DNA from 2 places in the Lacticaseibacillus boliensis genome. Region 2 is predicted to be linked to the other one. Evidence: riboswitches for the same ligand, from Rfam matches in the RefSeq annotation. Region 2 holds a riboswitch; the other holds the start of a gene.
The links. Region 2 has a riboswitch for lysine ahead of ACYVRB_RS09710 (amino acid permease). Riboswitches for the same ligand answer to the same signal wherever they lie in the genome.
Positions count from the first base shown of each region.

Region 1 (15,032 bases), on a different contig from region 2:
TAATTGACACTCTGAAATTTCATGTAGCAGATAACCCAATGGCCCCCCCTTAGTAAGCCTAGTACAAGCCTTTTGAAGAATAACAGAGTTGTAAGCATTCAAGAAGACGTCCACGTTTTCAAAACGAATCCCTTGCAACGGTCGTCTTGGAGCAACCCACGGTTCGTACTTGACGGTTATACGATGACGACTTTCATGTAGCGAGAACAAAAAGAGTTCGTCGTTGCCATGAATTGTAAATTCGGCATCGCGCTTTTCTTTAACAAACGGTTGACCAGAACGAAGTGCACGCTTTGCCCGACAAAACAGGCTTGTAATAAGGCGTTCTTCACGAGGAGAATATCGGCCAGCCGTTCCGTAATACTGATTCAGAAATTCGTAAAGACCAATCATCTCTATTTGCTGCATACTGCTCTCCCTTCACAGGTCTTCTACTAGACAGTCGCAGCCAATCACCAAACCCAACGCGCTATGGTCAACGTTAAACTCAAAGCGTGCACCGTGAGCAAAAGCGACTTTGTTCTCACACAGATCTCGTTGCAAAATCAGACAGCAGGTGTTCATGCCCTGTTCAATACCTTCATTTGCGGATTCAATCAGCCCTAGAATAATTTCACCGGGTTCTGGCGCGCCACCAACAAAGTCGGCGTTGAGATCATAGGTGCCGAGAAAGTTGTTCAAACCGATCAGGGTTACTTGGTCATTCATAGAAATTCTCCTTTGGGCGTTATTTGACGCCAATATATTTAATAGATGGTTGTTGGTCTTCAGTGTCGATGTTGAAACTGAACTCTTTGGATTCATGATCGCGGGTACATTCGCCGTCTACCCAAATAGAAAACGGTTCGCCAGCAGTTGCCTGTTCAGCAGCCATCAGTACCATGTTGACCAAAGCGTCTGGGCTAGGATCGTGAAAGTCAGGGTCAACTAGTGCGGGATAGTCTTCCAAAAAGCCGTCAATGCTTAGTGCTTGTGCCATGTCATCAGTCCTTTCATTCATCGCTGACGCCCAGATACGAGAGCCGCAAGCCATCCTCACCTTGGTATAAAGTGAACGAGAACAGCTTATTCATGCCGTCGTTGGTCTGTTCGCTGTCGATATGCAGGTGTTGGTAGGATTCAGGGCTTTCTTCCATGAGTTCCACCATGTCTTGCAGGATCTCGTCTGGGTCAAGGCGGTAGTCGTTGTCGATTTCTTCGTTATAGTCGTCGATGAACACTTCACGACCAACTACGGTCAGGGTGGAAGTCATCATCTGTGATCAACTCCTTTCGTTAGTGGGAAGCAACCGCCGCAGCGGGCGGTGCACGTGAGGAGTCGGGCAATAAGCTATTTCTTGTCATTGTTGTTTGGCTTCTCCTGCGGCTTGACCGGTGCGGTGGCAATCACGAGATCCTTGGCCTTCATGTACCACGAGGTTTCAACACGATTGAAATTCGCGTTTGCCACAGTGTCGATCACTGGGTCAACCAAGGTCACAATCTGGTTGTACTTGAAGTCTTTGACCCCAGCGTCTGCCGGAATTGAAACTTGAATCATCATTCCTTGTTTCATGGACTTCAAGTCATAGGTGCGTTCCTTCACGTCGTCGGTACGGTTGCCGTCTTCGTCTTGGACGAAGCGTTCACGACGCTGGCCGGAGAATTTCAAGACGCCAAAGGTTTCTTCTAAGTCGATAACGATGCCTTCTGCTAATCGCATGTGGGTTCCTCTTTTCTTTTATTTGACTGGGACAATATCGTCGGCATTGCAGATATAGCGAACAAAGGCTTGTTCACCAATCCGGTAGCCAACAGTTGCAATGCGCGGTTTGATGATAGTGACCGGTGCATCAACTTCAATGCTTTCGGCCTTGTCACCTTTCTTTGCCGGAATGGTGATTTCAATGTTGTCGGTGCGCTGCAAGTCGGAGAACAACTCGTAAGTGCGGGAGACAACCTTGCGATTGTCGCGATCACCTTCTGACAGCTCGCGCTTGAGCGAACCGAAGTACAGGTGGCCGAACGTCTTTTCAATGTTTGGTGCAACAAATTTGAGTTCCATGTTGTGCCTTCCTTTCGTATTCAAAAAGCCGGGTAGTGGGGCTACTCGGCTGTGGCTTGGTGATAGTATTCGGATAATTGTTGAAGTAGATAATCGTAAAACGACTTGGAGATTGGGTGAACGGTGCGCCCATCAGCGTATCGCGGAAACTGGATATACCAGCGATACTGACCTTCGATGAGCTTCACGTTTTTCAAGATGAGTACATGATCCAGTACGATGTCGCCTTGGAGTAGCACATCGTCGCTGGGATCGGGGTACATACTGATAGAAGAAATGCGCATGTTACTTGCCGTCTTTCTTCTTGGCACCACCGATCACAACCATTGCAGCGAGGACGCCGAGCAGCAGCACTACACCGATGACGATGAGCCAGCCGGACGTCACGTTACCGGTTTGTGGGAGGCCAGGCTTAGGCGTCTGCTTGTCGGTCATGACGGCCTTCACGATTTCACCATCCTTAGTGATCTCGAACGGCACGAGGGCTTCGCTAATTTCGTAGCCCTTTGGTGCGTCATATTCTTGGAAGCTGTACTTACCAGCAGGCAGATTGCCAAAGGAGAAGACCCCGTTCTTGTCAGTGCGACCAGATACAACCGTCTTGCCGTTTTCGTCCAGAATGCGGATGCCGGTGTTTGGCAGCCGCTTTCCGGTGGAAACGTCGGTCTTGGTCAGTTCGCCCGTGCCCTTGATCAAGTTGTTGGTCAGTTCAAAGGCAATCGCGGGTTCCTTAGCGTTAGCTTTGGTCTCGCCAATCTGCTTGTCCTTGCTATCAAAGACCGTCACGCCATCCTTGGTAGACACGAGTTTGAGAGTTTCCTTCGATAAGACAAGGTTGGTGGCAGAAGGCTTGGATTCACGGAGATAGAAGGTGCCAACTGATAGGTGCTTGATGGAACCGGTGGAATCCTTACCGACAGTGATCGTCTGAATGACCTTCTTGTCAGCGTCGAGCAATTCAAAAACCGCGCCAGCTGCGTTACCGGTCATGGCGTAGGAGTAACCTTTGCCCGACACCAGCGTGGCAACTTCATTGATCTTCTTGAATGACAGTTCATTTTCGTGGAGCTTGTTGTCGATTACCTTGCCGTCATTGAGGTCAATGTGTTTGATTTTCTCATTGTCGGTGGTGTGGAAATGGAAGCCGTACATAGTCGTGTTCAAGTCGTGTTTCTCACCAGCATCAAGTTCCTTGACGTAGTAGTAGCCTTCTGGCAACTGGATCGCGCCAAATTCAGCCTTACTGTCTTTGACCGTTGTGGTGGCGACGAGTGATTCAGAAGGAATCACAGTGTCGCCGATCTTGGTTTCGCCTTGAGTGAACAAGCCGAAGACCTGACCGTTGGCGGCGATGTTCTTGATAACGGGGAGGTTGTCCTTCCAACCGGTGATGCTTTCTTCTTGCTTGTTAAGTGTAATGTCGAGCTGCTGGAAGTCGTTTTTGGCTTCAAGTGAGGTGGAGGTCAGCGTCACTTCTTGCCCGGCATACTTGAGTTCAAAAGCAATCGGATCGGTGTTCATGATGAACCCGTTTGGTGCAGAGATTTCAGTTGCCGTGTACTTGCCAAGATAGAGTTCTGGGGTCTGAATCTGACCTTGAGCGTCAGTGGCGCCGGTAGCAACCACGTCACCATTGTGGGCACGAACGGTGCCGTCGGCGGTCGTGATATCTTCGGCTGCTTTGAACTCGAACTTCGCACCAGCGAGAGCGGTGTAGTCGTAGCGGTACTTATACTGATCGCCATATTCAGTTTCAACTTTTTCGACGGCGACTGGGGTAGCCCCGGTCTTGGTCAAGGTGGCGACACCCTTTTGGGAGAGGTCCGCGAACTTAATGACCACGATGCCGTCCTTGTGGCTCCCGTCGATGGTGAACTTGGCTGATTCCTTCGCCAGTACATAGCCTTCTGGAGCTTGAACTTCTTCTAGCTGGTACTTGCCGTAGCCAAGCGCTTCGGCGGTGATCAACTCACCGCTGTTATCGGTCACAAACTTATCAGTCGTGCCGGTCTTATCGGCAGTTGGTTGGACTTCGTATTTGTTGGTTTGCAAATTTTTAACACGGAAGATTGCGCCAGCACGCAGCACGGTCTTCCCGGTTTCGGTATCAACCTTGACCACCCGCAACTTTTCTTCAATAACCTTGTTTTCAATCGTGTAATGCTGGGACTTCTGGGTGCCGTCAACAGTAACCGTGAACGGCTTGATTCCGTTGTAGCCCGTTGGGGTCTTAGTTTCAGCTACGGTGTAGGTATCGTAAGGCAGATCCGCGAATTTCACGTATCCTTGGGCATCGGTGAGGCCAGTGCGAACGACCTTGCCGGTAGTCTTGCTGGTGACGATGAACCGGGTGTCCTTGAGCATGACCGGCTTAGTGCCTTTGCCTTGCGTTGACCAGTCGTAGTTCCCGTACTTGAGCAAATCAAGGTCGCCAGTGATGACCTGTTCCTTGACCGTCGTAGTAGCGGCAGCAGTCGTGACGTTCTGACCAGCGTAAGCCAACTTGAAGGCGTGCTTTTGTGGATCAAGCATGTAGCCAGTTGGCGCCTTAACTTCCTGCCAGTAATAATCGTCCAGTTCCAAACCGGAAACGGACGCAGTATTGTTTGCAATCGTCACTGACTTCACGAGCTTGTCGTCAGCTGCACGGTGGAGTTCGTAGACAGCACCGTTAAGGCTGGCAGCACCTTGTGGCTGCTTAACCGTAACGGTGTCAACTTTTTCGATAGTGGCAGTGCCGCGTTGCTCTTGATCGGTCGTATCGACGTGAGCAGTAGTGACCGCGACAGTTTGACCAGCATATTTCAATTCAAATGGTAGCTTAGCCGTATTCAGAACGTAGCCAGCAGGGGCTTTTTCTTCCAGTGCGTAGTAGCTACCGAGCTTGAGGTTTTGCAAGGTGCCTTTGCCATTGCCGTCAGTAGTGATCGCGCCAACCCGTGTACCGGTGCTGGTATAAATCCCGTAAACTGCGCCGTTCAGTGAGTAGTAGGCATTGAACAGGTCGCTGCCAAACTCTTTGCCGATTTTGGCAAGGGTCACGTTACCGAGTTGTTCTTTGTTGCCGAGAACGACTTCAATGGTCTTGTTGGGTTCGATGGTGACTTCCTTGAGTTCACCCTTGTTGACGTACCCGTTAGGAGCAGTGACTTCCGAGACGGTAACCTTGGTGCCGGCCTTCAAGTCATTCAAGGCAGCATAGCCGTCAGCACCGGTTGTGACTTCTTTGGTAGTGTCGTTGTATGCGAACTTGAGTTTCGCCCCGGGCAATGCCTTGTTGGTGTCGGCGTCAACCTTCTTGGCCCTCACGTTACCATTCAAGTTGACTTTGATTGGCAGGCTAAATTCTCCATTGTTGGAGAGCTTGAAGTTGACAATCTTTTGTTGTGAGCCTTTCGTGTAGACGAAAGAGGTGCCCACGTCAGCAGCTTTGGCAATCGCATAAGCCACCTTGCCAGATTCCTTCGACTGGGCGGTAGCCGTTAACGTGAGCGTATTGCCAGACTTCGTAATCTTGAGGTTCGCGGTGTTCGCCGTTTGCTGGGCGAAAGCTGCGAGCCGTCCGTTAGTATCAGTCAAGGTGATTGAATCGCCAACGGCAAGCGTAATCTGTTTGCCGTTAAACGACGGTTTGCGATCATGCGCAGCGACCTTATCAAGAATCGCCTTTTTTTCAGACTGATAGGATTTATTTGTCGTCGTCAGCAACGAATCGCCGAGTGTTTCCCAAATAATCATCTGGGTCACGGCGTAGTTGCGGTTGGTTGGGTTCTGATGGTAGCCATAGTATGCAATCTTGGCTAGTTGATCCTTCTTAGCATCGGAGTAGGTGCTGGGGTTGTAGCCGGAGCCGCTCATATCGAGATCGACCCCGTGCTCCACACAGAAGGCAACTTTACCGTCCACTTTCTTCATCCAGATACCGTTTTCTGTCCAATGCAAACCATTGAACAGATGCAAGTGCCAAGTGTTAGTCCAGTCAGCGACCTTAGTGTTGGTCATGCTGGCGGCAATCGCCATTGAAGCCGGGATAAAGAGTTGGACGAAGAGCGAGAGTAACGCAACGATCACTGCGGATCGTCGAACCTTGTTAATCAATATTTTGTCCTCCAAATTTTTTGACAAAAAAAGACAACCGTAGTTGAACGATTGTCCCAAGGTGAAATATGAAATTTTCCCTGCTCCTGTTGGCTATAAAAACTAGACCAATAAAAATGGCCGTCACTGGGTGGGTGGCGGCCAAGGAGTAAGGGTTGAGCCAGACGTGGCACATAAGCGGCACATCTGACTGACTTTTTCGTCCTTCAACGCTTTTCTATGAAGCTAGAAATGCCCGTTTAGAGAGTTTCTTGCTCCAAACGTTTAAGGACTATTACTTTGGAGGAGTGAATGCCTAGCGGTGCGGGGACACCGCTAAGCGGTAATGAAAAAGTGGGGTGGTCGAGCGATTGCTCGCTCTTGTAGAAGCAAGGAATAGCTCGTTTCTATATTGACTACAATACAGGCAAGTTGTGGTGAAAGTGTGAAGTTGGCGTGAGGCTTCTGTGCATTAATGAATCTTGACAGCAATATCAGCGAAGGCTTAAATGGAAAAGGTAATGATTATTGTTGTCGGCATCGGGTGGGGCTGACACCGGCAAGGGTGAGGGGAAAATGACAATGAAAATCAGTAAGTGGCTGTTGCCGGCGATGCTTGTCGCGATCGGGATTGGAACGACCGCGTGTGGCGGCCAGGTGCAAGGGCCAAAAGACAAGGCGCAAAGTAGCCAACAGTCAGTGACTAAGAAATCAAGCTCGAAGCTTTTGTCAGAATCGTCGAGTAGTGAAGCCGAAAGTAGCAAAGCTTCCAGTAGTAGCCAGAGCCAGACGACCCGCCAGCCAACCGTCACTGAACAGTTGGCGTTGGTGTTGTTGGCATCAGGTTCTAGTAGTTATACAACGAGCGGCAGTGACCTGCTGGCACAAGACGCGCATGAGACGGCGACGTCATCGCCGCAAGAGGTAGATGATAAGCCCGGTAGCGTGAGTGTTTATGCGTTAAGCATCCAGCAAGATGACAAGATACCTTTTATCATGATCGATGGTGATCAGGCCTACCTGTTTTCTACGCAAAGCCCGGAACCCTATGATGGGATACGTGCCAACGCGCTACACGTCGATCTGGCGTCTGCTTGGCAGAAGCTGGCAAGTTCAGCGGATCTGGCCAGCGTGGCGAGCAGGCTCACGGTTAAGCAAGCCAGTTCAGACGCAAGTAGCCAAGCGGATGATACGATCATCCAGGCGCTTGAGCGCGTCTCGGGGACGGCAACTGAGGATCCGTCTACCGTTTCGGGACAGGGGAAGCAGACTTCAGATTTTTATCGCCCAGGTTCTCAAAGTGAAAGCCCGTGGTTCTGGACCACGGCCTATGTTGACGGTAGCGATGGCGGATATAATGTGATGCTAGATAAAATCACGAATCAAGGCGGTGACGGCACCGGCGGTCAAATTTTGGTTGCTCATGGTTATGAAGATACGACTGATACTGACTTCAACTTGACGATCGATATCATCAACGGGCATACCTACACCTTGAAGTCCAGCGAGCTGAATTACTATGGGAAGTTCAACCATTAGGAAGCGGGCCATGAAGCAATTATGGATCGTAGGCGTCATGGTGCTGGCGGGATGTGGGCAAAAGGCGGTGTCATAACCGTCGTCCTTGTCTTCAGCGGCATCAAGCAAACAGGTCACCTATACCAAAGAGGAATATGCGATGGCGGCATTTGCCCAGTCTAAGGGTGGCGAAGCGATCGCAACGTCGCAGTTGCGCGTGCAACAACGCGGTGACGATTGGTTCATTGGTGATCAAAGCAGCGACACCCAAGGGCAGACGATCACGGTGGCGGCCAAGCAGGTGCAAACTGTCGATGGCGACGGGGCGAAGCTGAGTTATTCTAAGGCAGAACTGCAGCCGCTGCTGAAAAAACACCACCTGACCTATGACGCAGATCTCAAACAAGGCAAGTCGCAGGAAGAAACGGCGCGAGCTTCTGTTCAATCGTCGTCTTCAGCGTCTAGCGAGACGACGGCAAGTTCCGCCAGTTCGCCAGCGACCAGCAATGGCGTCGATATGCAGAATCTTACCACTGCACAGGTTAAGGACTGGATCATGCGTAACATCGCCCAGTACGCGCCAGATGCTTATGACATCGGGAACAACGCAGATCCGAATATCTTCGGCTGGCAGATCAGCAAAGACGACCAAGGTCAGCTGGTGGTTTCTTTGGCAGAAGATCACGAGTACGTCAACTACCACCGAATAAATTCAGTGGCTTGCAATTCGCGTGTCATTGACATAGTGGTCAAACACCTTCCAGGCTCCCACTGTATTGCGACTGCATCGTCGGGCAGTTGACAATGCCCGTCAATTATCAGGTTTACCTGACAACTTCTTTTGTAAAGTGTGGATGGTTGTTACCAGCCACGTACCGCTGACCCAGAGTCACTAAGTTCATTGCCGCAATCCGGTCGTCGTTACTTTGGTAACCACACGCGGCACAGCGATATTCATGGTGCTGGCGATCACGCTGGGTCTTATCGATTCGTCCACACTTTGCGCACCGCTGACTGGTATATCGAGCTGAGACGGTAATAACTTCGTGACCCGCTAAAACCGCTTTGTAGCGAAGGTCTTGTTCCAGTTCGAAGAAAGCCCAAGAATGAAGTTCTCGTTGCGCTTGTGCTTGGCGTCTGGATTGTTGACGAACACCTGTGAGGTCTTCGACAACAAATAATGTCTTAGATGCTGCCTTTGAGACGAGTGTCTTTGATAAGCAATGATTGACATCACTCATCCAGCGGTTCTCTCGTCCTGAAAGTCGGCCTAGGCGTCGTTTAGCAGATTTTGTGTGCTTGCGTTGCAGTTGTTGACGGAGGCGGTCGTACTTGGCCCGCTTGTTCGCAATTGCCTTGCCAGAAACAAAATTCGTTCGGCCAGCAGTTTCATGGGTGACCAGCACAAAGCGTAAGCCACGATCGATGCCAACGATGTCTTGAAACTGCAGGCGGTCAATATCAGGGAGTTCCTTGATGGCCGCAATATGCAAGAAATAATGGCCACCAGTGGGCACCACTGTCGCTGTACCAAGTTGCCAGTCAGGCGTCAAGTACTGTTCAAAGCCCTGCACATGCGGTGTGATACGCACGCGTTTAGCCAAGGTGTTAAGCGACAGGCGACCGTCTTTCAACCACGACCAGTCCCGGTTGCGCACTAACTTGAGTTGCGGCTTACGGTACTGTAATGGCCGCCGCAACCAAGTGAGGTCTCGTGGACAACGCGTCCATTGGCCAGTATAGCGATCCCGAAAAGCGTATGGATCGTTTCTCATCTGAGTCTGTACGGTCTTGTAGTTGCCAACAACGTGCCGGATCGCAGACTGTGCCATCTGAGCTTTCAACCCAAACTCTGCGCGCAATTGGTGATACAGTGCCTGATTCAAGGCATCTTGATCAAGGACAAATTCGTGGTCGAAGACGTACTGCGACACCAATTGGCAACCCAATGCAAACTGGTTCATCGTTTCTTGTAACAACAGCGCATCCTCTGCAGTGAGTGTCATGCGCAGCTTTAGGGTGACGGCTTGTTTCATGGCTATCCCTCCACAGAAATTATACCAAACGTGTGTTCCTATGTAAAGATACCAAGCTAACAAAGGAGAAGCAGGTACAGGACGGCATTCCTCCCCTGATTAAAATCAGAGGTTTCCTGCTAAAACACTATCAATGAATGACCACTATGGTGCCAATGATGACACGAGTGTTGCCCCGGCGGTCGCTGAATTCACCATCACCAGCGACGGTGAGCTCACCGTGAAGCCTTTTGGCACGGTCGGCATGGCGATGTACCAAGCCATCACCGGCGACGATGCCCCAAGCGGAAGTGATGAGCAGGCGACTGTCGCCAGCAACTTCGATGAGTAAGCAAAAGGCGGTGAACCCCATGTCGGAATTCACCGCCTTTTTGGTAACTCATGCGCGGTTCAAGTAGCGTTTCAGGAATTCTTGGGTGACGGCTTGCGTCGGGTGGTCGAAGATTTGTTCCGGTGAGCCGGCTTCTGCGATGACGCCTTGGTTCATGAAGACGACCCGATCGGAGACGTCTTTGGCAAATTCCATTTCGTGGGTAACCACGATCATCGTCAGGCCGGTGTCGGCCAGCGCCTTCATCGCGTTGAGGACGTCATCGACCATTTCCGGGTCGAGCGCCGAGGTCGGTTCGTCAAACAGCAAGACTTCCGGATCCATCGCTTCAGCACGGGCGATGGCGACACGTTGCTTTTGCCCACCGGAAAGCTGGTCGGGCTTGGCGTTGATGAACGGGTCCATGCCGACTTGGTGGAGCAACTCCATCGCGTGGGTCTTGGCATCTTGCGCGTTGCGGCGCAAGACGGTGGTTTGTGGCGTGACGACGTTGTCGAGCACGGTCAGATTGTTGAACAGGTTGAACTGCTGGAACACCATGCCAACGGCGGCACGGTAATGCGGCAGGTCGAAATTTTGCCCCAAGATGCTTTTGCCGTGGAAAAGGATGTCCCCGCCGGTCGGCTCTTCCAGCAGGTTGATGTTGCGCAACAAAGTCGACTTCCCGGAACCGGAGCGGCCGATGATGGAAACCACTTCGCCGGGATTGACGTCGAAGTTGATGTTGGTCAACACTTCATGGGTCCCGAAGGCTTTTTTGAGATTTTGTACTTGAATGATCGGTTCTGCCATGATTACTTCACCTCCGGCGTTTCAACTTGCATCTGGTTGTTCATGACGTTGTAGTTCTTCGGACCATCGATGTGGCGCTCGATTAAGCGGAACAGACGAGAGATCGTGAAGGTGAGCAACAGGTAGATGCCGCTGACGATCAGGTAGGTGTGGAAGAACTGGAAGTTTTGCCCGGCGACGGTTTCAGCAGAGAAGAACAGTTCGGAAACCGAGATGACCGACAGCACCGAGGTATCCTTGATGTTGACGATGAATTCGTTGGTGACCGCCGGCAAGGAGTTGCGCACCGCCTGTGGCAAAACGACTTTCATCATCGTCTGCAGGTGGGTGAAGCCCAAGGCGTGGGCGGCTTCGAACTGACCTTCATCCACGGAGATGATCCCGCCACGGATGATTTCAGAGATGTAAGCCCCGGTGTTGATCGACACGATCACTAAGGCCGCCATCGTTTTGTTCATGTTGATGCCAAAGGCCTGGGCGGCGCCGTAATACAACACGGCGGCCTGCACGATCATTGGCGTGCCTCGGAAGACTTCGATGTAGACGCTCAGCAGCCAGTTGATGAACCACTGGAGGCCACGCTTGCCTTTGGTCTTAGGCTTGGGAATGGTGCGGACGATGCCGACCAGCAAGCCGATGATGAAGCCGACGATCGTCCCGACTAAGGAGATCAACAGCGTCATGCCGGTGCCACGAAGCAACATCGGGCCGTATTGTTTCAAGATGCTGAGGAACCAGTTGCCTTGTTTGGAGGTGTCTGGCTGTACGGCGACGGCGGTGTTCATCAGCTTGTTGCGTTCCTTGGTCGAGATCTTGGCCAAGGTTGCGTTGATGGTGGCCTTGTCCGGATCGTTTTTGCGCAAGCCGATGGCGAGGTCGACGTCTTCCGGGCTGGTCTTGAAACCGTTAGCCTTGGAAAACTTCAGGTACTTCAGGTTCGGGTTAGCGTCTTGGGCAGTGATGCCTTCAGGAATTTCGGAGACATACCCGTCGATGGTGCCAGACTCCAATGCCACCCGCATTGCCGGGAAGTTGTTCATCGCTTCTTCTTTGACGACACCCTTCATCTGCTTGATGGCTTGATAATGGAAGGTCGACAGTTGCGCCGTGATCTTAGCGCCTTTGAAATCTTGAATGCTCTTCGCCTTGGCGAACTTGCTGTCGCGACGGACAACCACCGTCAGCTTCGAAGCATAGTAAGTATCGGTAAAGTCAATCGTCTTGCGGCGGTCAGGCGTTGGTGACATCCCGGCGATGATCGCGTCGATCTTGCCGGAAGTCAATGCAGGTGGGAGGCCATCCCAAGAGGTCTTGACCACGACCACCTTTTTGCCCAAGGCCTTGGCGACTTTCTTGGCCATCTGAACATCATAGCCGTTGGCGTAGTCGTGGGAGCCTTGAATTTTGACGGCGCCGTTAGCTGACGTCGACTGGGTCCAGTTGAACGGGGCGTACCCACATTCCATCCCGACTTTGAAGGTGCCGCTTGCCGAAACCGGCGTCGGCCGGCCGGCAACCGCCGCCGCTATCCCTATCATCATGGCTACCCCCAACAGGTAGTGCCACACTTTCTTCATAAGACATTGTCCTCCTTCGTGGTTTGGCGAGTGACGCGGTAAGGCGTCACGTTGCAATTGTTGTCGAGCTACGCGCTAAGTGCGCGTTGCTTCGCTCTTCACCGAAGGAATAGAGAGAACATTAAAGGGGATCGACCCTCAATTAAATAAAGGTCGATCCCCTGATTTCAGTAGTTAAAACCAGAATCATAGCGCTCCGCATTGCTGCGACAGTCTAAGCGATTTTCTCGCTTAGCCCAACCTGATGTGCGCCGAATCGCACAGGAGATTTCGGCGGGGATGCTTACGGCAACTTCATCGGGATTCAGCCCTCCGTTGCGTTCGTCACCACCCGCGACCTCTATTTCTTGGTGGATATTCATATGTCTTGTTGCGAGTATAGCGGATGCGCCTGCGTCCGTCAACGTATTATGGTGATCGATGATAAAACGTTTTCCCAAAAATAAAAACGTTTTATCGATTATTAACATCACAACTGTTTCCATAGCCCGTGAAAACAAAATCGCCAAAACGTCTCACATTTTCCAGTCTTAGATACGGCACAGCCCCACAATTCGAGAAAAATTTAACAAGAAAAGATTTCGCTGATGCCCGCTGGTATAGTCCTTTCATGAAAACGCTCAATTTTGCGTCAAGAAAGGGATTGCAAAAGCCCCGTGATAACGGCATACTAGCTCTTGGGGATTCATTTCGTGGGCAATTTCTGCACATTATTCTCATTATTCCGTGTAGAGGGACCCACACCCAAATATTATTTAGGAGGCGACAAACAATGGTCGGAATCATTCTTGCTAGTCACGGGCAATTCGCCGCTGGCATTAAGCAATCCGGTCAAATGATCTTCGGTGAGCAAGAGAAAGTCGAAGCTGTTACTTTCATGCCCAACGAAGGACCAGATGATCTGAAAGCACATCTTGAAGAAGCCATTGCGAAGTTCGATGCGGACGACGAAGTGTTGTTCCTAGTCGATCTGTGGGGCGGTTCACCATTCAACCAATCCAACGGTTTGTTCGAAGCACATAAGGACAAGTGGGCAATCGTTACAGGTCTGAACCTGCCGATGCTCATTGAAGCTTATGGCTCGCGTCTGTCGATGACCTCAGCACATGAGATTGCAGCACACTTGGTAGAAGCAGGACGTGACGGGGTCAAGATCAAGCCTGAATCGCTTGAACCAAAACCTGCTGCCGCAGCTGCACCAGCTGCCAAGGGTGGTAACGCTGGCCGTCCAGGCAGTCTCGAATACGTCCTTGCACGTATCGACTCTCGCCTGCTGCACGGACAAGTTGCAACGGCTTGGTCGAAGTCAGTTAAGCCAACGCGGATCATTGTTGTTTCTGACAACGTTGCTCGCGACAAGCTTAGAAAGCAATTGATCACCGATGCTGCTCCTGGTGGCATCCACGCGCATGTTGTTCCAGTTGATCAGATGATCAAGATCGCCAAAGACGACAAGCACTTTGGCGGTGAAAAAGCACTGCTATTATTCGAAAATCCTGAAGACGCGTTGCGTGCTGTCGATGGTGGTGTGCCACTGAAGGAAATCAACGTCGGTTCTATGGCGCATTCCGCAGGTAAGGTACAACCAAACAAAGTGTTGGCATTCGATCAAGAAGATATCGACACCTTCGGTAAGTTGAAGGCTAAGGGCATCAAGTTTGATGTTCGTAAGGTCCCAACCGATTCCGCAGAAAACATGGATAACATCTTGAAGAAGGCTCAAGACGCCTTGAACGCTGCCAAGTAGTGATTTAAGCGTTTTGCCGCTTGTTTATATTTTTACCCAGGAAAAAGGGAGGATACTACAATGTCTTTGAACTTCATTCAAATCATCCTAGTCCTCATCGTTGCGTTCCTGGCTGGGATGGAAGGGATTCTTGATGAATTCGAATTCCATCAACCAGTTGTTGCGTGCACGTTGATTGGCTTGGTTACAGGTAACCTAGTGCCATGTATCATCTTAGGTGGTAGCTTACAGATGATCGCCTTAGGTTGGGCGAACATCGGTGCCGCTGTCGCACCTGACGTTGCCTTGGCTTCTGTTGCATCTGCTATTATTCTTGTCCTTGGTGGCCAAGGTAAGGCGGGCGTTTCTGCCGCCGTTGCGCTGGCTGTGCCGCTGGCTGTTGCCGGCTTGTTGCTGACGACCTTAGTTCGTACCGTTACCACTGGTATTGTTCATATCATGGACCATGCCGCTGAAGAAGGTTCGTTCACAAAGATCGATATCTGGCAATGGATCGCGATCTGCTTACAGGGTCTGCGTATTGCCATTCCTGCAGGGTTCGTCCTTGCTGTTGGTTCCGGTCCTGTTAAGGCAATGCTTGATGCAATGCCGACTTGGTTAGTTGATGGCCTGTCCATTGGTGGTGGCATGGTTGTCGCCGTTGGGTATGCGATGGTTATCAACATGATGGCAACCGCTGAAGTATGGCCATTCTTCGCGATCGGCTTCGTGCTTGGCACGGTTACCGAAATCACCCTGATTGGTCTTGGTGCAATCGGTGTCGGCATGGCCCTCATCTACTTGAACCTGTCCAAGATGGGCGGTTCCGGTTCCTCCGATGGCGGCGCAAGTACCGGTACAGGTGATGCCGTTGGCGACATCATCGACAATTATTAGAAGGAGGTAGAACACAATGGCTGATCAGATCAAA
Region 1 is NZ_BAAIHN010000035.1:4,075-19,106, forward strand. Features, by position in the region: gene ACYVRB_RS11875 (hypothetical protein) at 1-408, opposite strand, end outside; gene ACYVRB_RS11880 (hypothetical protein) at 421-708, opposite strand; gene ACYVRB_RS11885 (hypothetical protein) at 728-979, opposite strand; gene ACYVRB_RS11890 (hypothetical protein) at 993-1,256, opposite strand; gene ACYVRB_RS11895 (YdcP family protein) at 1,331-1,702, opposite strand; gene ACYVRB_RS11900 (DUF961 family protein) at 1,721-2,044, opposite strand; gene ACYVRB_RS11905 (hypothetical protein) at 2,086-2,328, opposite strand; gene ACYVRB_RS11910 (SpaA isopeptide-forming pilin-related protein) at 2,330-6,139, opposite strand; gene ACYVRB_RS11915 (hypothetical protein) at 6,704-7,660, shown strand; gene ACYVRB_RS11920 (hypothetical protein) at 7,800-8,441, shown strand; gene ACYVRB_RS11925 (RNA-guided endonuclease InsQ/TnpB family protein) at 8,464-9,675, opposite strand; gene ACYVRB_RS11930 (hypothetical protein) at 9,809-10,006, shown strand; gene ACYVRB_RS11935 (amino acid ABC transporter ATP-binding protein) at 10,055-10,801, opposite strand; gene ACYVRB_RS11940 (ABC transporter permease subunit) at 10,801-12,375, opposite strand; lysine riboswitch at 12,557-12,726, opposite strand; gene ACYVRB_RS11945 (mannose/fructose/sorbose PTS transporter subunit IIA) at 13,148-14,122, shown strand; gene ACYVRB_RS11950 (PTS mannose/fructose/sorbose transporter subunit IIC) at 14,183-14,998, shown strand; gene ACYVRB_RS11955 (PTS system mannose/fructose/sorbose family transporter subunit IID) at 15,015-15,032, shown strand, end outside.
Region 1: linked by a shared signal. The riboswitch ahead of ACYVRB_RS11940 (ABC transporter permease subunit) and the one ahead of ACYVRB_RS09710 (amino acid permease) in region 2 are both predicted to bind lysine.

Region 2 (15,032 bases):
AAAACGGTGCCGCTGCGGCGATTTCTTGCCCAGTACGGGCTGAAATTGACCACCGCGTCTGCGACGTTGACCGGCGGCGAAGTCCAAGTTCGTCTGTGTTTGCAAACCTTCTATTGGCAGGCGACACACGGTGCTGATTGGCCATTCACGACGATCGCCTTGGCTGCTATCCGCCAGCAAGTCACCACGATGCCCCCTGCCCACGATCTGTTGACGCAACAACAACTCATCTATCTGACTGCCATCAGCCACTTGCGTATTGCCCAAGGCCACCGCCTCGACCCGGCGACAACCGCCAAACTACCAGCACGTACCTATTTCACGGCCAGTGACTTCCCCCAGCTTAGTGCCGACCAACTTGTCGCAGAAAATCAATACGTCACTTGGTATCAGATTGGGACGTTTCGCTTCACCACCAATGCTGAGCTCACATCTCTTAGCAAACACGTGCCGGTCGCCGGTCGGGTAGTCGCCCACATCTTAGCGTCGCTCGCCACCTGCGATGCGCCTGGCATCTGCCAACTGGCTCACGAAACGCTTTTTTACCAAAATTTGTTCCGCGCAACCATCTGCTTCAGCCTATTGCAGAGTAATTACATCAAACCCAGTGATTTTAGTGAACCCGAGCTGATTGTGCCGCAACTCTTGGACTTCAAAGCGCAACTGACTGCTATCATCGCTGACTTACCTGCCACCGGCGATTACGCCGTTTTCCACCGAGAAAGTGCCGCATACTGCAACGAGGTTGCCTTTTTGGTTGCCCCACACCTGCAAACCGCGGCGCCGAGCAACACCCTCAATGTCGCCGTTCAACTGAATATCGACAATATCTTACACCGCGGGCTGGTTAATTTTTTGGATAATCTCAGTTTCGTTAAGCGCTTGCCACCAGAAAGTGCCATCGACCACTGCGATTTACTGATCACCGAATCTGAGCGCTTGCTGAGCGCAGGGACATCTGCGTTCAATCAAGCCCACCCAGAAGCGGTCTTCATCTGGTGTCTAGACGCGACTGAAGTCGATTTCCATCATTTGTATCAGACCTTGTGCCGTCGTTATCAGCAAAAACTGGTCCCACGATCGTCAGCCAACTGAATAACCTTTGCATCAACAAGTGCCGGTGCGGCACAGCCCAATTCAGGTTGTGCCACATCGGCACTTTTTTACATCAACTTGATCATGAGGGATAAACGGCGATCCGATCAGTCCCAATCATTGCGGTTTGAATCGGTTTGGCATAAAACTCACTGAGTTTATCTGCCTGCAACAATTCTTGGCGATTCCCTTGGGCAAAGATCTCTCCGTCTTTAAGTAGCATCACGTGTTGGAAACATGGCATCAACTCCTCCGTATAATGGGAGACAAACAGCAATGCCGGACTATCGGGCATCTCTGCGATCTTAGCGACTCGCTGCAACAACGCTTCTCGAGCAAACAAGTCTAGGCCATTGCACGGCTCATCGAGGATCAACAGCTGCGGATGCGCCATCATCGCCCGGGCGATCATGACCAGCTGGCGCTCACCTTGTGACAACACCCCATAGGTTTTGCCAATCAGCTTGGCGCCACCCATGTCGCTCAAGATCCGCTTGGCTTCATTGAGTTCCGCGCGCGTGTAGCGTTCATACAAGCCAATGCTGGCAAACTTGCCCGACAACACAATGTTTTCGACGCGATCGCCAGGATGTAGCCAATCTTGCAACGCCGTCGACACCCAGCCGATCTTGCGCGTCAACTCCGGGATCGAGGTGTGCCCGAACACCCCACCTAACACCTCCAGCTGACCGCTCGAAGGCCACAGATCACCGTGGATCATCTTGAGCATGGTCGTTTTCCCAGCGCCGTTAAGTCCCAAGATCGCCCAGTTTTGATTCGGTTCGATCGTCCAGTCAATGTGTTTGAGGATCGTTTTCGTGCTTCGTTCTAGCGTGACATCACGGAATGCCAAAATTGGTTGTGTCATCGGATTTCCTCCTTAGTTGGTCGTCAACCAGATAAGGCGACCCGTAACCAAAGCCCACGAGTTCGGGTCCCGGTACGGTTCGCCTTATCAATCAAACAAAAAATTAAACTAACATGTTGTACAGCATCGGGTTATCGATCAAGTTGATGTAGCGCGGATCGAATTTCTCCATGCGCGATACAAGCTCAGAATATGTACTCTTGTCACCCAACAAGATCCCGACTAATACCGGGCCTTCACCGTGACTGGCGCGCTTAGTATATTCAAACTTGGTGATATCATCGTCAGGTCCAAGCACCTTGCTGACGAACTCGCGCAGTGCCCCTGGCCGTTGCGGGAAGTTGAAGATGAAGTAGTGTTGCAAGCCGGCATAAACCAGTGCGCGCTCTTCGATCTCTTGCATCCGGTTGATATCGTTGTTCCCACCCGAAACGATGCAGACAACGGTTTTGCCAACGATCTCGTCTTTCAAATTATCCAACGCACTGACGCTCAATGCCCCAGCAGGTTCAGCGACAATTGCTTCTTTGGTGTACATGTCAAGAAGCGTTTGGCTGACCGCACCTTCTGGCACTTGGGTCAACACGTCAACGTGCTTGCGCGCAGTTTTGTAGGTCAAATCCCCTACTCTGCCCACCGCACAACCATCGACGAACGTGTCCATCGAATCCAAGGTGACCGGATGGCCGGCCTTGAACGCTGCGGCCATCGAAGCGGCGCTCGCTGGTTCCACGCCGACAACTGTCGTCTGCGGGCTGACCCCTTTGGTATAGGTCGATACCCCAGAGACCAGGCCGCCACCACCGATGGCAACACATAGATAATCAACATCGAAGTTTTGTTCTTTGGCGTCTTGGAAGATTTCGGTTGCGATCGTGCCTTGGCCGGCCATCGTGTTAAAATCTTCGAACGGTGCGATGAAGGTCTGATTCTCTTCTTCACAGAACTTCATGGCAGCTGCAGCACATTGGTCGAACGTGTCCCCGACCATCTTGATGGTGATGTTATCGCCACCGAAGAATTCGACTTGGTCGTGCTTTTGTTTTGGCGTAGGCACCGGCATAAAGATGGTCGCGTGAATGCCCATCTTCCGACTGGTCCAAGCGATCCCTTGTGCGTGGTTGCCAGCACTGGCGCACACAACGCCGCGGGCACGTTCTTCTTCAGTCGTTTGGCTGACCGCAAAATAGGCGCCGCGGATCTTGAAGGAACGAACTTCTTGGAGATCTTCGCGTTTGAGGTAAACCTTGGCCTGATATTTTTGAGATAAATACGAGTCGTATTGGAGCGGCGTGTGGCGAATAATTGGCGCCAACACCCCGCTTGCTTTTTCAACATCTGCCTGCGTTAATTCTTGTTTCTCGACAGCCATATTCGCCACCATCCTTTCATGATTCCAAAATAATTTTTTTGCGGATCGCTCCGCCCAAAACCCGCGAATGGTCGCAGGCTTTGGGCGAAGGCAGAAGCCCAAAGGCCTCTGCCCGCCGTGTAAAAGAGCCGCAATCACGAGAGTGACTGCAGCTCTTTTACAAATCAGGCACTAATCAAAAGATTAGTCTTGAGGTGTGGAGTACTTGTCAGCTTCGGTAACGAATGGCATTGCTGAACGTAATTCTGCACCGACGCGAGAAAGCAGCGAGTTAGCAGAGCGTTCGCGCAACTTCTTGAGTTCTGGGAAGCCAGCACGGTAGTCAGCCATGAAGCGCTTAGCAAAGGTGCCGTCTTGGATATCCTTAAGGGCATTTTCCATAGCCTTCTTGGATTCTGGGCCGATGACCTTAGGGCCAACGATGTAAGCACCGTATTCAGAAGTGTTGGAGCAGTCAGCATACATCTTGTTGAAGCCGCCTTCGTAGATCAGGTCAGCAATCAACTTCATTTCATGTTGAACTTCGAAGTAAGCAAGCTGTGGGCTGTAGCCGGCTTCGGTCAGCACTTCGTAGCCAGTTTCGATCAGGGAAGTCAAGCCGCCCATCAGGACGTTTTGTTCACCGAAGAGATCTTCATCAGTTTCTTCCTTGAAGGTCGTCTTCAAAAGGCCGGCACGGGCAGCGCCGTTACCCTTAGCAAATTCCTTAGCTTCGTCTTCGGCATGGCCAGAAGCATCTTGCCAAACACCGTACAATGCAGGAACACCGAAGCCTTCTTTGTAAGTACGACGGCAAAGGTTACCTGGACCTTTAGGTGCCATGATGATTACGTCAACGTCTGCAGGTGGGACGATTTCCTTGTAGTAAACGTTGAAGCCATGGGAGAAGCCCAAGATGTTGCCTGGTTCCAAGTTGTCCTTAACGGATTCTGCGTAAACTTCTGACATTGCTTCATCAGTGGTCAGCATTTGGATAACGTCAGCTTGCTTTGCAGCTTCAGCAACGGTGAAAACATCGAAGCCGTCGCGCTTAGCGGCGTCCCATGACTTACCAGGACGGGCACCGATGATGACATCGAAGCCGGAATCGCGCAAGTTGTTAGCTTGGGCGTGGCCCTGAGAGCCGTAGCCGATAAAGGCAAATTTTTTGCCTTGCAGATAATTGGTGGTGACGTCCTTTTCGTATAACATGTTTGCTACTGCCATATGTAATTACCTCCAGTAATTATGTTCTTGAGAGTCGGTTAACAAATGCGATGAATCTTCTGTTGTTTCCATGGTGCTAGCAATGAAATCACACTCAGATCCCCATCATGTGGTCATTGGATTGACCAGGCGCGATCATTGGGTGGACCGCTTCGAGTTTAGGAATCGGGACCTCGATCAAGGCCGAGTGTTTCGAGGCAAGGGCCGTTTGTAGCATTGACTTCCAATCTCCATGAGGATCGAGCTTGTATGGCTCAATTCCGTATGCTTGCGCCAGCTTCTGGAAATCGGGTTGTTCATGGAAAACGGTTTGTGACCGCCGTTCATCATAGAACAAGTCTTGCCATTGTCGAACCATGCCCAGCGTCCCGTTGTTCAGCAAGATCACCTTGATGTTCAAGCCATAAGCCGCCAAAACGTCGAGCTCTTCGCTTGTCATCTGCAGGCTACCATCACCTGTGAACAGGATAATGGTTTGATCCGGATGCGCGAACTGGGTGCCGATCGCAGCGGGAATGCCAAAGCCCATTGTGCCAAGGCCGCCGCTGGTCACGAGCTGACCGGGGAATGTGTACGGGTAAAACTGTGCCGCCCACATCTGGTGTTGGCCAACATCGGTGACAACATACGCCTTGCCTTCAGTCAACGCACCCACTTCTTCGATCAGCTGTTGAGGCTTGATCACACCGTCTTGGTGGATATAGTGATACGGATGGGCTTTCCTGCGATCGCGACATTCTTCGACCCACTCGCCGTGACGGGCGGCGGTTGAGTCAAAAGGCACCATCGCTTGTAATGCTTGTTTGGCGTCGGCAACGACGCCATACGTTGTCTTGATGATCTTCCCGATTTCTGCCGGGTCGATATCGATATGGGCAACTTCCGCATTAGGAGCGAAGCGACGCGTATTCGGTGCGAACCGATCTTCGAAGCGACAACCGATGTTGATCAAAAGATCGCAGTTGTGCAACGCCATGTTGGCGGCATAAGAGCCATGCATCCCCGCCATCCCCATGAATAGAGGATCGGTGTTTGGCATCACGCCTAGACCTAACAACGTGGCAATCACCGGAATGTGATGTTTGTGGGCGAATTCGTTGAACTCGTCACCAGCTTTGGCACTGACAACCCCACCACCGGCGATCATCAAAGGCTTCTCAGCCTTGGCTAAGGCCTTCAAGATTGCATCGATGCCATCCTTGGCTTTGCGATCGAGCTGTTGATTACGGACATCAAGCGGTTCAGGTTCGACAACATCTGCTGGGAACACTTTGCCTGACATGATGTCCTTCGGCAAGTCGACAACCACCGGTCCTTTGCGTCCAGATTCTGCTAGGGCAAACGCCTTGGCAACGATCTGTGGCACTTCTTCAATGCGGCGAGTTTGAAAACCCGCTTTTGTCACTGACTTCGTGAGGCTTAAAATGTTCACCTCTTGAAACGCGTCAGTGCCGATCATCTTAGTTCCGACCTGGCCTGTGAAGACCACCATCGGAACGGAATCGCGCATCCCATCAGCAATCCCGGTGATGGCATTGGTTGCCCCGGGACCACTGGTGACGAATACGACACCAGTCTTGCCTGTCGATTTGGCGAAGCCTTCGGCCGCGTGTGCGGCACCCTGTTCGTGACGAACCAGAATATTGTTGAAATGTTTTTGATACATCACATCATATTCCGGTAAGATTGCGCCACCTGGATATCCGAAGACAACATTTACGCCTTGATCGACTAATGCTGAAATCAACAACTCAGCGCCGCTTTGCTTATCTGCTACACTTTGCTGTGGCTTACTTGACTGTTTCATTTGCATTGATTCACCTCCTCTCCATGATTAAAATCAAATTAATGTTTGATTAGAAATCATGTCTATTAATTTACTATAATTTCAGGAAAAGTCAACAGCTTACGGAAAAGTTTTTTAAGTTTTTTCTGATGACGGTGGAAATCCGCGTCAGACAGGCATTCTTTCCGGGGCTTTTTTTAGCTAATCAAGCCTCATCCAAATCTCATCTTCGCATCTGATTGCCACTTACGTCTTAGAACATTATGTGACTATTCACATTTAATGTCAAAAAAAATCCTTCGACGTTTGTCGAAGGATTTGCTCTTAACCGATTCCTTGCGCGGAATTAGCTGATGTTTGCTGTTGGGCCAGTAACTGGCGCTGACGTTGCGCCGCGTTGCGGTAGACCTGATCGAGATGCTTGCGGTCGTTACCAAGCTCATACATGACAATCGTCATTACCTCAAAGTTGGTAAAGAAGCGCCGAGCCGGTGATGCTTCCTGTAGCCACTGAGAAAAAGTCATCTCAAAATCATTGACCGTTTGGTTCATTCGCGCCAACAATTGCGTCAGAAGCTGTTTTTCAAATGGTGTGATTTTGACCCAAGATGTGTGATAGTTAAAGTTTTCCAAAGAAACCTCTGAAATCTCTGTCGTCAGATCCAGCTCCCGATAGATCAGCGCCATCAAGGTATGTAGGGCCTCTTGATCGTGACGTGTACCAAATTCGAGCTTCAGCCGCTGCCGTAACAACAGCGTCAAAGTATCTGGATCATCTGCTGCGTTTTGTTGCGCACGATCCAATAACGCCGTCACCAGCTGATAGCCGGTTTGGCCACCGCGACTCATCTGCCGCTTCGCCTGCGTAAAATCGATCACCCCTGGTAGATAATACTGGTGGATCCACAGCCAATCGCTGATATCTTCTAGTGCCTCGCGCCCTTTATCGGTCAACTCAAAGCCGGCAAGGACAGGCACCAGATACTGACGCTGTTGAAGCTTCGTCAACAATCGCGTCGGTTCGATCCGATACCGTTCTTGCCATAGCAACTCATCACATACCGCCTGAGCATCTTCCATTGTCACCAAGTATAAGAAGACCTTCACTGTCGGTGTCATTCGCATGCTATCGCCTCCAAGCTTCACTCTGATGAATATTGTATCCGCTGGGGAAAGCGTTGTCAATTTTGAGCGTGGCGCCACATCAAAAACACCAGTCACGCCCGATCTGTAAGATCAAGCATCACTGGTGTTTAAACTTCGACAATCACTGGTTAATTACGGTGATCTCGATGCGGCGTCAGATCGACTTCAGCCAACGGGATCAGATGTGTCTTGTGTTTGACCTTATACCAGACCAACAATACGATGAATAACGGGATCGACATATACGAAACTAATAGTCGGCCCCAGGCAAAATGGGTCACACTGGAGATATCTTGACCTAAGATCATGACCAGGCTCATGACGATCGCCAACAGGGGTCCGATCGGGAACCACTTCGCATGGTACACTAATTCGTCCAGAGAGTGCCCCTGAGCGACGAAAGCACGCCTGAAGCGGTAATGGGATACAGCGATGCCAAGCCACGCGAGAAAGCCTGTGAGGCCGCTTGCGGCGACCAGCAGTTGGTAGACGCTTGGCCCCATGATGCTGGACAAAAACGTCAACGCCCCAACTGCGGTGGTTGCCAGCAATGCCGGTAGCGGCACGCCGCGGCGGTTCGTTTTGCCAAAGATCCGCGGGGCAAAACCAGAGTTGCCCATCGCCCACAGCATCCGCGTCGACGCGTACATCCCCGAGTTGGCGCTGGAGATCACCGACGTCAAGATCACGGCGTTCATGACACTCGCCGCACCTGCCAAGCCGATACGTTTGAATACCAGTGTGAACGGTGAGATGGCCACGTCTTGGGCGCTGGCGCCTAAAAGATTCGGGCTGGTGTACGGAATAATGGCCGCAATGACGGCGATAGCGAGGATATAAAACAGCAAGATCCGCCAAAACACCTGCTTAATCGCCTTGGGAATACTGGTTTCAGGCGTCTCGGACTCGCCGGCGGTAATCCCGATCAGCTCTGTCCCTTGAAACGAGAACCCAGCAACCACAAACACTGACAGCGTCGCCGGCCAGCCGCCGACAAACGGCGCGGCCTTGAAGGTGTAATTATGCAGCCCGATCGGCTTGCCTCCGAGGATCCCGACGATCGTCATGATCCCGACAGCCAAGAAAACGATGACGGTGATGACTTTGATCAGCGACAGCCAATACTCGGTTTCGCCAAACGATCGCACCGAGATGATGTTGATCAAGAAAATCAACGCCAAAAATCCGAGCGAAAAGATCCAACCCGGTACCGCCGGCAACCAAAAATGCATGACGATAGCGGTCGTGGCAACATCAACCGCCACCGTGATCGCCCAGTTGAACCAATAGTTCCACCCTAAGGCAAAGCCCACCGCTGGGTCGACAAAGCGACTCGCGTATTCTGAAAAGCTCCCGGAAACCGGGATATAAGTTGCCATTTCACCCAGACTGGTCATCAAGAAGAAGACCATGATCCCGATGCCGATATAAGCGAGGATCGCCCCACCAGGTCCGGCAGTCGCGATGGCACTGCCGCTGGCAACGAATAAGCCAGTCCCGATCGAACCACCAAGAGCGATCATCGACAGGTGCCGGGTCTTTAATGACCGACTCACCTGAGTATGTTCCTGTTTTGCCACTATTGCGCTTCCTTTCACTTCAGGTCCTACCGTGCCAGAAAGCACAAAAACGCGCATTGCTAAGGCCAATGCGCGCTGAAAGACACAGACTGATTAGCACCCCGCCGATTGGCGACAGTTCAAGTCGTATTCCAACTTGACCCAAGCCTTTTGTACTGTCGCTGCAAAAGACTTTCGGCACGATCCCCTTTTGAATGCGTTCCTCCTAGCGACAGCTAGTCCCGACACTCGACTGATGGCCCGTGCGACCTCTAATATCACGTTTTCGTGCCGTTATGGCACACTGCAAGCAGTATACCAAAAAGCCGCCGGCTTACGCCAGCGGCTCTCATTTGGTTCTCACTTATTTCTCAGCCATCCGGATATCCTCGACGATTTTGTTGCCTTCGAGGTCTTCCCGTTGGAAATCTTGATCTTCTACAGGCAGATGCAATCGCAAATCCGAGAAGGTTTGCAACGCGAGATCCGCCGATTCGACATCCATCTTCAACAGATGGCCGCCAAATTTGTGGTCGTCACTCAAGAAATGCAGGTGGAATCCTGGTGCGGAAACCCCGGCATACAGTTGTGGGGAATAATAACCCACAACTGTCCCAGTAACATCAGTGGTATCAAACATCGCCTGAGCTTCAGCAGTCTGGCGCAACGTTGGATATGGTGCGGTTTGGGCACAAACGACCCGCGTCTGCACATAACTGAAGTGGCCGTGCATCTTGACGCCAGCGAAGGTGTTCTTGGTCCGCAACGCGTTGACAATCGTTGGGCGGATGTCAGCGTCACTGACGTTCGTAATTTGTTGGGCGTCTTCAAAATGTGCGTAATGCACATTAGCAAACGGCACCTTTTCATCAGGATCAACGACCCGGATCTTACCACTGGAAGCCACTTGGTAGACGACGCCGTCGAGGATCACAAGCTCGCCGTCGAGTCCAGCTAAGGTGCCAATACCAGTATCACCATGACGCATTAACTCCCCAATAGTGAGTGTCCCTGCGAATAAACCTGGCACGAGATTGGCTAAAGTACCATGTTGGAATAACAATGAACTCATGATTGTCCCTCCTAAGAATTGAATGGCTTCATTATACGCCCAACCCAAGCAAAAGTGCAACAATTTTTAAAAACTGTTGCACTGTTGATGTATACAGGCTGTTTATAGTACATAAAAATCGGTTAAAACCCGCAAGATATCGGTATCTTGTTAAGAAAAACACATGCTCTCCGGCTGTATCTACCTGTTAGAACTGGTCTTCCAACATGGTCTGGCTGAGCTTCAAGTTGTCGGAATAATCGACTGGAATGTCGACGACAACGGGGCCCTCGGTGGCAAATGCTTCGTCCAAAACCTTGCCCAGATCTGTCGGCTTTTCGACACGCAAGCCTTTGGCGCCGAAGCTTTCCGCATATTTCACAAAATCGACAGGGCCAAAGTCGACACCGGCGGACTGACCGTATTTCATCTCTTCTTGGAATTTAACCATGTCGTAGTGGCCATCGTTCCAGATGATGTGCACGATGTTGGCGTGCAGGCGCACAGCTGTTTCAAGTTCTTGGCTTGAAAATAAGAAGCCACCATCACCAGAAACGGATACAGCCTTCTCCCCTGGACGGACCAAGGTCGCTGCGATCGCCCAAGGCAAGGCGACCCCAAGCGTCTGCATCCCGTTGGAAAAGAGCAGACGGCGAGGTTCGTATGACCGGAAATGACGCGCCATCCAAATATAGAAGCTACCGACATCGACCGCCACGGTCATGTGGTCATCAACGCGCTTTTGCAGCTCTGAAATGATCGACAGCGGATGGCTGTATTGTTGGGTTTCGATTGCCGGTGGAACATCGCGTTCGTGCAGCTTGGCTTGCAAGGCGTCGAGCTTTGGCTTGGTGCTTGGCGCGACCTGATAGCCACGGACTAATGGCGTCAAAATATCGAGGGTCTGGTGGATATCCCCAACCAGCTCGGTTTCTGGCTGGAAGTTATGGTCGATCTCAGCAGGTGCAGAATCGATCACCACGATCCGAGCTTTGCCATCTTCGTTCCAGTTACGCGGTTCGTATTCGACGGGATCGTAGCCGATCGTGATGACAAGATCAGCATCGTGCAACAGTTGGTCCCCTGGTTGGTTGCGGAATAAGCCCACCCGTCCGAAGAAATTATCTTCTTGAGCGTGGGAAATGATCCCGGCGCCTTGGAAGGTTTCAACGACTGGCAATTCTGTGACGGCCAGCAGGTCGCGAATGCTTTGGGTGATTTCAGGCGAGCTGGCCCGCATCCCCAACAACAACACTGGCAATTCAGCGTCTTTGATCTGGCGTGCCAAGTAGGTCATGTCTTCTGGGCTAGCCGGGCCGAGTTTTGGCGCCTTCATCGTCCGGATCGGTTCGGACGTGACTTCGGCATCAGTGACGTCTTGCGGCACGGACACGAAGCTGGCGCCTTGCTTGCCAGATTCAGCAGCCTGATAGGCATTGGCAATGATCTCAGAAACATTATCAGGATCTTGCACTTCAGCAGAGAACTTGGTGATTGGCGCAAAAAGGTCCGCGTTGCGCATGCTTTGGTGTGCTGAACGCAACAAGTCTGCACGCTTCACCTGGCCAGAGATTGCCAGCACCGGGTCGCCTTCTGCATTAGCAGTGACCAGCCCGGTCGCCAGGTTCGACGCGCCTGGGCCAGAAGTCGTCAAGACCACACCGGGCTTGCCGGTGATGCGACCGATACCGGCTGCCATGAACGCTGCGTTTTGTTCGTGGCGGACGACGACCAGTTGTGGGGTCTTGGGATTGGTGGGATGTTCTAGTGTCTCAAAAACCCGATCGATCTTGGCACCCGGGATCCCGAAGACGTAATCGACCCCGTGATTGACCAAGCTATCAACAACCAAATCTGCGCCGTAACGCTTCTCTTCTGTCATGAAATTTCCTCCGTTTTCACTCATCTGTAACTAAGATACGCTCCAATCTGTTTCATTTCAATAGTGAATCTTTATTATCAATCCCGTATTATTGCGTTTTTCAGGCAATAACACGAATATTGTTCTGTGTTACACAAGGGCCTTTCCGCGGATTTTTACCCCGGTCAGTTGCCGGGCCTACACGCTGAACGCCGTCAAACCAACGCCAACAAAAAAGCGGACGACCATCTCGGTCATCCGCATCGCATTACGCGTTAAGGTTAAGTTTGATTTTCCCGATACCTTGTGTAGCATCGGTCACATGAAATTCGAATTGATATTTTTCGAAAATGTGTTGCAGTTTCGCATAATTCTCTTTATCAAAGGAACTGATATTGCCATCGATCAACGTGATCCCGGTTTTGCGAGCCAGGTTAACGAAGGCCTTGAGGGCTAACTGGGCTAAGCCCATGTTCTGAAAATCATAAAAGGCAAGGCGGCTTTCGCTACCCAAGGTTTCGAGCACCGTGATATGCATCTTGTTCGCCCAATGATCGACATCAAACAGCAACTGTGACTGATATTCTGCCTTGGAATGCCCATATTTATCAACGTTTTCAAACGGGGTGTAAACAGAAACCGTGAAGCTCTTCTGTTGTTGGTCAGGTTTGAAATCGGTATAAACAATGTATTGGGTCGCCTTAGACTCAGCGTTGGGTTGCGGCTGATTCATGCTAGAAAGAATCGTGAATTGCGGATCTTTTTCGATCGCAGCCATGCGTTTGGCATACACCTGATCATACTCTGTTTGGGAACTCATGTTGAAACCTCCACCTTTGATGTTAGTTTCATTATAGCATTATCTATCACACGCCACGACAGTTCTTTTCAAAATGAAATGAAAAAATAATTTTGCGCTCAGCAAACGATAAAAAAGTGACTTTTCATGAATGTCGCAACCGCCGATAGTACACTTCCTGACGCGGACCGTTGCCGCTCAGGCCCGCCGGCAAAGCAATTGTGAATCGATATTCAAAGCCCTGGCGCCGCAACAGCTGCAACGACCGCTGATTGTCCGGAAACGCCGCAGCCCAGATCGCGGTCATCCCATTTTCAAATAAAAAGTCACAGAATAATGTCAATGCCTCTGTCATAAATCCCTGTCCCCAAAACGGCCGGGCCAATGCGTAACCGATTTCTCTTGTCCAGGCGTCTGGACTATCAGGATCCCCTGTACGCGGATATGCTCCGATATTGCCGATCACGTGGCCTTGGTATTCAATTGCAAAATCACTGGCACTCATGATGAACTGCTGCAGGATCTGCTTGGTCTTCGCCTGGCTTGCCGCTGGCCGCATGCCGGCGGATTCTGTGACCCGCGGATCACTGGCATAAGCGAGGTAGTCAGAAGCGTCGTTTAACGTAAAGTCGCGGATCACGATCCGCTTGCCGATCAGGTGCATCGCCTTCACCTCCCAGACCATCGTAGCATACGGCGTGCCTGGCGTCGCGGCAAAGTTCAGCTTGACAATCGGCGAGAATTCGGTATGATTAATAAGTTAGTTTAAATCTTATAAGCGAGGTGAAGAACATGCGTGATAACATTTTACTTGCATGTGCTGAAACCGGCGAACGGATCTACCTGACTTCTAAAAACAAGCGTAACACGCCAGACCGTCTTTCTTTGAAGAAGTATTCTCCAAAGTTGCGCAAGCGCGTTACCTTTACCGAAGTTAAGAAGTAATTCATTCGTCGTCTACGGCCGTGACGACCAACCGCCCTACCAGTTTACTGGTAAGGCGGTTTTTTTGCTTCTAGGCGCTCTCATGCGCTTCTATGGCGGTACCCAAAAAGCCTCAGTCCAAGTAATTTTGGACTGAGGCTTTTGTGACTATTCGGTAACGCCGTTTTTGAAGATAGCGATCCCGTGAACGTCATACTTTTCGTTGTTGGTCTTGGTTTCGCCAGAAGCGACCTTGATCAAGTAATCAGCGAATTGGTCTGCCAGGTTGTCGATATCATGATCGACTAACTGACCGGCATCGAAATCGATCCAACGAGGCTTCTTGTTGGCGATGTATGAGTTTGAGGCCACCTTGACCGTTGGCACGTATGTGGCAAACGGAGTGCCGCGACCAGTCGTGAACAAGACCATCTGGCAGTCTGCAGAAGCTTCTGCAGAGCTGGAGACCAAGTCATTACCTGGGGATTGCAACAAGTTGAGACCCTTCTTTTGGATCTTGTCGCCGTATTGCAAGACGTCGCGCACCAGACTGGTACCTGACTTTTGGGTGCAACCCAGAGACTTGTCTTCAAGCGTGGTGATCCCGCCTTCTTTGTTACCAGGAGATGGGTTTTCGTAAATTGGCTGATGGAAGGACTCGAAGTAGCCCTTGAAGTTGTTGATCAAATCAACAATCTTGTGGAAGGTCGGTTCGTCTTGCGCACGGGACATCAGAATCGTCTCGGCACCAAACATTTCTGGCACTTCAGACAACACTGCGGTGCCGCCTTGTGCGGTTACCCAGTCAGCCACACGACCCAACAAAGGATTGGCGGTAACACCGGATAAACCATCAGAACCGCCACACTTCAAGCCGATCTTGAGTTCAGACAGCGGTTGTGGTGTCCGAACATCGTTGGCAGCGGCATCGTTGAGGTCTTCCAACAACTCTGTCGCGGTACCAATATCATCGTCGACTTCCTGAGCGATCATGAACTTCATGCGATCATGGTCGATCGGGCCGCCGAGTTTTTCGATTTCCTCGACCATGCCGTCCATCTGGTTGTTTTCACAGCCAAGGCCGTAGACCAAGACCCCACCGGCGTTAGGCTGCAAAGCCGCGTCGCAGAGGATCTTACGGGTCGTTTCGAAGTCATCACCGAGTTGAGAGCAGCCATAAGGGTGCTTCAAGACCAAGATGTTGTCGAAATTGCCATTGTCCGGATGCAAAGCCTTGAACTGCTGAACCACAATGTCCAGCAGTGGGTTGATACAGCCGACAGTCGGGATGATATACAAGTCATTACGGATACCAACCTTACCATTGGCGCGCTTGTAACCCATGAAGGTCCGCTCGTCTTTGGC
Region 2 is NZ_BAAIHN010000022.1:29,662-44,693, reverse strand. Features, by position in the region: gene ACYVRB_RS09740 (helix-turn-helix domain-containing protein) at 1-1,095, shown strand, start outside; gene ACYVRB_RS09735 (ABC transporter ATP-binding protein) at 1,178-1,963, opposite strand; gene ilvA (threonine ammonia-lyase IlvA) at 2,067-3,335, opposite strand; gene ilvC (ketol-acid reductoisomerase) at 3,519-4,541, opposite strand; gene ilvB (biosynthetic-type acetolactate synthase large subunit) at 4,636-6,354, opposite strand; gene ACYVRB_RS09715 (hypothetical protein) at 6,652-7,452, opposite strand; gene ACYVRB_RS09710 (amino acid permease) at 7,602-8,996, opposite strand; lysine riboswitch at 9,140-9,315, opposite strand; gene budA (acetolactate decarboxylase) at 9,397-10,104, opposite strand; gene alsS (acetolactate synthase AlsS) at 10,292-11,965, opposite strand; gene ACYVRB_RS09695 (hypothetical protein) at 12,213-12,764, opposite strand; gene ACYVRB_RS09690 (GNAT family N-acetyltransferase) at 12,889-13,407, opposite strand; gene rpmG (50S ribosomal protein L33) at 13,536-13,688, shown strand; gene ACYVRB_RS09680 (UxaA family hydrolase) at 13,836-15,032, opposite strand, start outside.